One region of the Hydrogenophaga sp. L99 genome, then DNA from elsewhere that is predicted to be linked to it. Evidence: predicted binding sites of a transcription regulator. Region 1 holds the regulator's gene; each other region holds the start of a gene.
What was found. The regulator FNR, encoded in region 1, switches genes on or off when oxygen is low (the NO sensors DNR and NnrR bind a similar motif). The targets are predictions, from matches to a motif close to TTGATNNNNATCAA.

Region 1 (2,263 bases):
GCCATTTGACATTCCCATTTCGGAGCTACAACATGAGCAACGCGCCCTTGACCCAGCCCCCAAGCCATGAAAATACCCCCTGGTGGAGAATTCCACATGTGGTGTTCGTGCCGGCTCTTCTGTTGTGTGGGGTGATAGCGACCAGCACCATGGTGGTCATTTCGTCGATGGACCAGGATCCGGTGCTTGACAAGGAGGTCTACGAGCGAGAGCGCAGGGCGGCACTGGCACTGGAGGGGCAAGCAAGGATCGATGCGCTGATGGCTGTGCAGCCAGCCAATCAGGGTCGAAACCATGCGGCTTCACCTTTGGTGCCCTCTGAAAAATAATGGCCAGCCTGGCTACCGGTGCAGCTGTACCCGGGTGCTTGTCGCTTTAACAAAAACAGATATGGAAGAGGAGCCGCACCGATGTGGACACAGCGTTTGATGTGGATAGCATGGCCTGCTTTTTTGGTGGCCGCGGTGCTGGAAATGGTGGTGTTTGCTTTTGTCGATCCCAGCGATCTGCATTGGTTTGGCTCTCCTCTGGCCCTGTCGCGGGAAGCGGTTTACACCCTCGCGTTCTTTGTGTTCTGGGGTGCAACCATGGTTTCCAGCGCCTTGACAACTTTGCTCGCCGTGTCGCCATTTGAGGTGAACCGTTGCCCGATACCCGCAGACGAGCGACCAACCGACTGCGCCAAGAACGGTCGCTGCGGCTGAAACGGCTAGCGCCTTCAGCGCCAACAAAAAACCCCGGAGAGGCGTATGCGCCTGTCCGGGGTTTTTTTGTTGGGCATTCGCCCAGGTTTTCGTTGGGTGTCGCGGTGGATTCAGCGGCAAGTTTGCGGATTCACGATCTGCTTGAGCCCTTCGGTGCTCTTGATGTGAACATAGCGCTGTTTCACTTCGATAATGCCGTCGTCAACGAACTTGGAGAAAGTGCGGCTCACCGTTTCGAGCTTCATACCCAGGTAGCTGCCGATCTCTTCGCGGGTCATGCGCAAAATCAGCTCGGACTGTGAGAACCCGCGGGCATGAAGCCGCTGGACCAGATTGAGCAAGAAAGCCGCCAGCCGTTCTTCGGCGCGCATGCTGCCCAGCAGCAGCATCACCGAGTGGTCGCGCACGATCTCGCGGCTCATGATCTTGTGGACGTGGTGTTGCAGGGTGGTGAATTCGCGTGAAAGCTCTTCCACCTGGTCAAAAGGCATCACGCACACCTCGGCATCCTCCAGTGCAATCGCGTCGCACGAGTGGTGGTCGCTGACGATGCCGTCCAGACCGATGATTTCTCCCGTCATCTGAAAGCCGGTCACCTGGTCACGGCCGTCTGCGGTCGTAACGCAGGTTTTAAAAAAACCAGAACGCACGGCAAATAGCGACGTGAACTTGTCGCCCGTGTTGAAGAGCGCGGAGCCGCGCTTGATGCGGCGGCGTGTGGAAATCACCGCGTCGAGCTTGTCTATCTCTTCACTGTTCAGACCCATGGGCAGGCACAACTCCCGCAGGTTGCAGCTTGAGCAGGCGACTTTGATGCTTTGAATGTCCATAATTTTTCCAGGAGTGCGGGGTTAGCTTAACGCATCGGCCCGAGCACTGTCGAGAAAAGGCCGGTTTGGAGTCTGGGGGCAATCCTGGGGACAACCCCCGGTCCGACCGAGGCCTTGATCAAGATCAAAGGCGCTGGCGCGCTCATGCGGCACATTCAGCCCTCAGAACTGGAGAACTGTTTGTGAGTCATGCTATTTCCAACGAGTTGCTCAAGCGATTCGACATTCCTGGGCCTCGTTACACCTCGTACCCGACGGCAGACCGATTCGTCGAAGCTTTCGCGGAGCAAGACTATATACAAGCGCTGGAGCAGCGCCGAGTGGGTTCCATGGCGCTGCCGCTGTCGCTGTATGTGCACATTCCGTTTTGTGAGTCGGTCTGCTACTACTGCGCCTGCAACAAGGTGATCACGAAGCACCACGAACGTGCAGCCGAATACCTGCGCTATCTGTCTCGTGAGGTGGAGCTGCAGGTGCAGCACTTCGGGCAAGGTCACAGCGTGTCGCAGCTGCACCTGGGCGGCGGTACCCCCACTTTTCTGTCCGATGCCGAGCTGGAAGACCTGATGTCGATGATCCGGCGCAATTTCACGCTGGTGCCGGGTGGTGAGTATTCGATTGAAGTGGACCCTCGCACGGTGACCGACCAGCGGCTGCAGACGTTGGCCAGACTGGGCTTCAACCGCTTGAGCTTTGGTGTGCAGGATTTCGATCCGGCGGTGCAAAAAG
Region 2 (2,263 bases), 730 kb from region 1:
CGGCGCATCAGCTTTGAGCTGAAAAAACCCTGACTCTGCGCCCAGTGCAGCACACAACCGACACAAAAAAGCGCTGCCATGCAGCGCTTTTTTTATGAATTCGAGAGGCGTTGCTTGACGCTCGCGCCCCTCACACCATGGCGGGCTTGAAGTCGCTGGTGGGGCGACCCTGGAAGTCGGTCCAGCAGCGGCGGGTGAAGTCGTACAGCTTGCATTTGCGGGCGGTGTCAAAGTACCAGGCCCACGAAAATTTCTGCACGATGATGCGGCCTGGCAAGGCCTCTTCCAGCACCTGTTGTGCGCCTTCGAGCTTGTAGAGCGGAATGCTCATGTCCACGTGGTGCGCGGTGTGCTCCATGATGTGGTGCATCAGCGCGCCAATGCGCATGGGGAAGCTCATGTGTACCGTGGTGGAGACAAACGGCGCGGCCTTGGCCCAGGCGGCTTTGTCGTCGTGCCACTGCACGGCGGTGTGCGTGTGGTGCACGTACACCACAAAGCCGATCATGGCGTTCCAGAACATAAACGGCACCACAAAGCCATAGCCCAGGGTAGCCCACACCGACTGCCCGGTGGCAAACGCTGCGGCCACCAGTGCGCCGATCCACACCAACGCGCTGGCAACCACGTACACGCCGTCCCACATGAATTCTTTGCGCTGGGTGCCCATGTAGGTTTTGCGCGGGAAGAACATGCGCAGCCACCACATTTCAATCAGGTAATAAAACGCCGGGCCCAGGCCGCTGCGGTAGAGCCGCTCCAGCGCACGGCGGGTAGGGGACAGCGCTTCAAACTCTTCTTTGGTGAGCGGTGCCCACACAAAGTCCACGCCCTTGAGGTTGGTGTACCCGTGGTGCACCACGTTGTGCCCCACTTCCCACAGGCTGTAGGGCGTGAGCGACACGGTGAAGGCGATGCGGCCCAGCACGCGGTTCAGGCGGCGGTGCGGGGTGTAACTCTGGTGGCAGGCGTCGTGCCCGATGACAAACAGCCGCCCGATCATGAAACCCGCTGCCATGCCGCACAGCAGCTTGGCCCACCAGGCGTCCAGCAGCACGGTGCCAGCCATGAGAGCCGCGTAAATGACCAGATCCAAGGCCAGCAAAAACACCGCCAGCGCGGTGCGGCGCTCGACGATGGGCGCCAGCCAGCCGCGGATCACCTTGCGGTGCGGCAGGGGCTGCCCCAAGGGAATGGGTTCAGGATGCTGGAACGAAGGGGAAACGTGAGACATGGAGCAAATGGGGAGGTAGGTCCCGGCAAGCACACACGGAAGGCGTGCGGTACACACAAACGCCAGCCAAAGCCAGCGAGGAACACGCAGCGACACCACCGGGGGTGCCCGCAAACAAGAAGCGCGATGCTAGCCGGAGCGCTGCCCCGCCGCTTTGATGCATGTCAAACAGCCCATGCCAGCCCAGGCACTCAGGTCTTGGGCAGCGTCACGCCCACCTGGCCCTGGTATTTGCCGCCACGGTCTTTGTAGCTGACTTCACAGACATCGTCCTTGTCGCTCTCAAAGAACAGCACCTGGGCGCAGCCTTCGCCCGCGTAGATCTTGGCTGGCAGCGGCGTGGTGTTGCTGAACTCCAGCGTCACATAGCCTTCCCACTCGGGCTCGAACGGGGTCACATTGACGATGATGCCGCAGCGCGCGTAGGTGCTTTTGCCCAGGCAAATGGTCAGCACATTGCGCGGAATGCGGAAGTATTCCATGGTGCGCGCCAGCGCAAAACTGTTGGGCGGAATGACGCACACGTCTTTGTTGATGTCGACAAAGCTGTTTTCATCAAAGTTCTTGGGGTCCACCACGGTGCTGTGGATGTTGGTGAACACCTTGAATTCGGGCGCACAACGGATGTCATAACCGTAGCTGCTGGTGCCGTAGCTCACGATTTTTTCGCCAGCGGCGTTTTGTCGGATCTGGCCCGGCTCGAAGGGCTCGATCATGCCGTGCTGCTCGGCCATGCGGCGGATCCATTTGTCGCTCTTGATACTCATGCTGGTGTGCTCCGTGGAATAGCTGCCGATTGTACGGACGCAGCCCTGCACCGCTGAACGCGTCAGCCCGTCACTGTGCGGACAACAACCCGGTCATCGCCCAGCACGATGAGCGCAAACAGCAATTCTTCCAGGCTGTTGGCCTGCGCGGTCTTGCGTGCCAGCAGCGGCGTGGCCTGCGGGTTGAGCACCACGAAGTCGGCTTCGCAACCCGGCTGCAAGTTGCCCACCACGCCGCCCAAGCCCAGCGCCTGCGCGGCGC
Region 3 (2,263 bases), 1.4 Mb from region 1:
GCCAGCGAGGTGTCAAACGCCGGCCCAGCCTGGCGCAGCCAGTTGTTAAGCGAGTACTTGGTCCAGCGGATCGCGGTCTGGCTGCCGCTAGCCAGCCGGTCGGCCACTTCAAAGGCTTTGTCGATAAGGGCGTCGTCTTCCACCGCCAGCGAAACGAGGCCAATGCGCTCGGCCTCTTCGCCGCTGATGGGGTCGCACAGCATGAGGTAGTACTTGGCCTTGGCCAGGCCGCACAGCAGCGGCCAGACAATGGCCGCGTGGTCGCCGGCGGCCACGCCCAGGCGGGTGTGCCCATCCACAATCTTGGCGCTTTTGGCGGCAATCGAAATGTCGGCCAGCAAACCCGCCACCAGACCCGCGCCCACGGCCGGGCCGTGCATGGCGCTGACGATGGGTTTGTCGCAGTTGATCACGTTGTAGACCAGGTCGCGCGCTTCTTTCCACACCCGGGTGCGCACATCAAAGTCGGTGGCCATGTCTTGCACCAGCGCCAGGTCGCCGCCGCCTGAAAAGCCCAGGCCACTGCCGCGCAGCACGGCGCAGCGCACGCTGTCGTCGCGGCCTACGTCGCGCCAGATCTCGCTCAGTTCCCAATGCCCTTCGTGGCCGGCGGTGGGTAACTTGCCGTTGCCGCCGGGTCCGTCGGCGCGCATCTGGATGTCGAGCACCGACGGGATACCGCCCACCAAAGGGCCGCGGCGGGTGATGGCAAGGGTCTGGTAGCGGCTGTAGTCCACGGTCTGCATGGGGTCTCCTGTTGTTGAAGGCATTGGGGTGAGGGGTCTGCTCGCTGCGGCCAGCCAGCGGCTGGTCGTCGTGCGGCACACACCACCTGATTTTCGTCTCAATCGAAGAAGGTTTCATCGACTGTTTTCAGGGTGGTTTTTGATCACTTTGCCCTCGCTACCGCACGTGTCGCGCGCGCAGATCTGGCACGCATTGACGTGCGTCAAAACCCCGCACAGCGGGCGGGGGGATCATGTTGGGGAGGTTTGCAGCCATTTGCTGCAAGCGTTTCGACACCCGAGGACAGACCATGAGCCAGAACATTTCAGACAGTTTTGCCGAGCAATTGAAGCAAATGCGCCATGAGACTTTGGCCCAACTGCACGCCCAGCGCGGCGGTGCGGTGGGCAGGGCAGAGGCCGCAGCCAACCTGCGGTCTACCGAAAGCGACGACTGGGCGCAAGCCGGCTCCGAACGCGATCTGGCCTTTGCGCTGGACGAGCGCGAGTCGGCTGAGCTGGTGGCCATTGACGCGGCATTGAAGCGTATTGCCGATGGCAGCTACGGCCTGTGCCTGGACTGCGGCGTGGGCATTGCCACGGCCCGCCTGCATGCCAATCCCACCGCCATGCGCTGTGTGGACTGCCAGAGCAAGCTGGAGCAGGCCCAGGGCGGTGCCCGCCCAGCCACGATGTAATTTTTTTCAAAACCACCGGAGAAACCCTTGACCACTTTTCACGCCGTTGTCTGGATCGATCACAGCGAAGCCCATGTGGTGATGTTTGATCGTGAACACGTTGAAGCACAACGCATCAAATCGCGCAGCCACCACAAAGCCAAAGGTGGGCATGTGGGTTCACACCAGCTCAAGCACGGCCGCGGCCCGGCCGCCAGCGGCAGCCACACGCCCCAGGGAGGCCACGCCACGGTAGACGATGCGTTCTATCACGAGGTGGCCGAGGCATTGACCGGGGTGCATGAGATTCTGGTGACCGGCCCGGCCCAGGCCAAAACCGAGTTTCGGGCCCACTGCCACCGGCACGACCCGGCGGTGGACAAAGCCATCGTGGACGTGGTGACCAGCGACCACCCGAGCGACGGACAGCTGGTGGCCATGGCCCGCCAGTATTTTCTTAAGTACGACCAGACCACCGCAGACCCTTCGCAGCGCTGAGACGATGCTGAACAAGTCCCCGCAAATACGTGCGGGCCTTGTTCAGGGTTGCCTCAATTCACTGGGTCTTGAACGCCACCGTTTTCTGGACCGCCATGCCGTCTACCGAGCCCGTGAGGGTGAATTCGTACCAGGTGCCGAACCCCAGCGGCTGGACTGGCTTGAACAGCACAGCACCGGTACCCTCGCTTTTCCAGGGCTCAACGGCCACAACGGCGCCCGTGGTCTGCTCGCGCAGATCGAAGCTGGTCACCATCACCCGACCTGCCAGCGAACCAGAAACGGAAAGAGTCACCGAGGTGTACACCGCCTCCTGGCCGTCGTAAGGAAAGGTCGCGGCGACGCGACGCATGTAGCCCCCTG

Region 2: a site for FNR is predicted at 1,389-1,402, ahead of AC4QBL_RS12160 (fatty acid desaturase). Genes of this name have one in related genera too.
Region 3: a site for FNR is predicted at 940-953, ahead of AC4QBL_RS15480 (TraR/DksA family transcriptional regulator). Genes of this name have one in related genera too.

Annotation. Positions count from the first base shown of each region.
Region 1 covers NZ_CM178972.1:1,828,409-1,830,671, reverse strand. The annotation lists gene AC4QBL_RS08755 (hypothetical protein) at 33-329, shown strand; gene AC4QBL_RS08750 (hypothetical protein) at 411-704, shown strand; gene fnr (fumarate/nitrate reduction transcriptional regulator Fnr) at 815-1,534, opposite strand; gene hemN (oxygen-independent coproporphyrinogen III oxidase) at 1,717-2,263, shown strand, end outside.
Region 2 covers NZ_CM178972.1:2,554,325-2,556,587, forward strand. The annotation lists gene AC4QBL_RS12155 (DUF4136 domain-containing protein) at 1-33, shown strand, start outside; gene AC4QBL_RS12160 (fatty acid desaturase) at 131-1,234, opposite strand; gene dcd (dCTP deaminase) at 1,426-2,001, opposite strand; gene guaD (guanine deaminase) at 2,064-2,263, opposite strand, start outside.
Region 3 covers NZ_CM178972.1:3,254,042-3,256,304, forward strand. The annotation lists gene AC4QBL_RS15475 (enoyl-CoA hydratase/isomerase family protein) at 1-737, opposite strand, end outside; gene AC4QBL_RS15480 (TraR/DksA family transcriptional regulator) at 1,037-1,423, shown strand; gene AC4QBL_RS15485 (hypothetical protein) at 1,451-1,900, shown strand; gene AC4QBL_RS15490 (CAP domain-containing protein) at 1,959-2,263, opposite strand, start outside.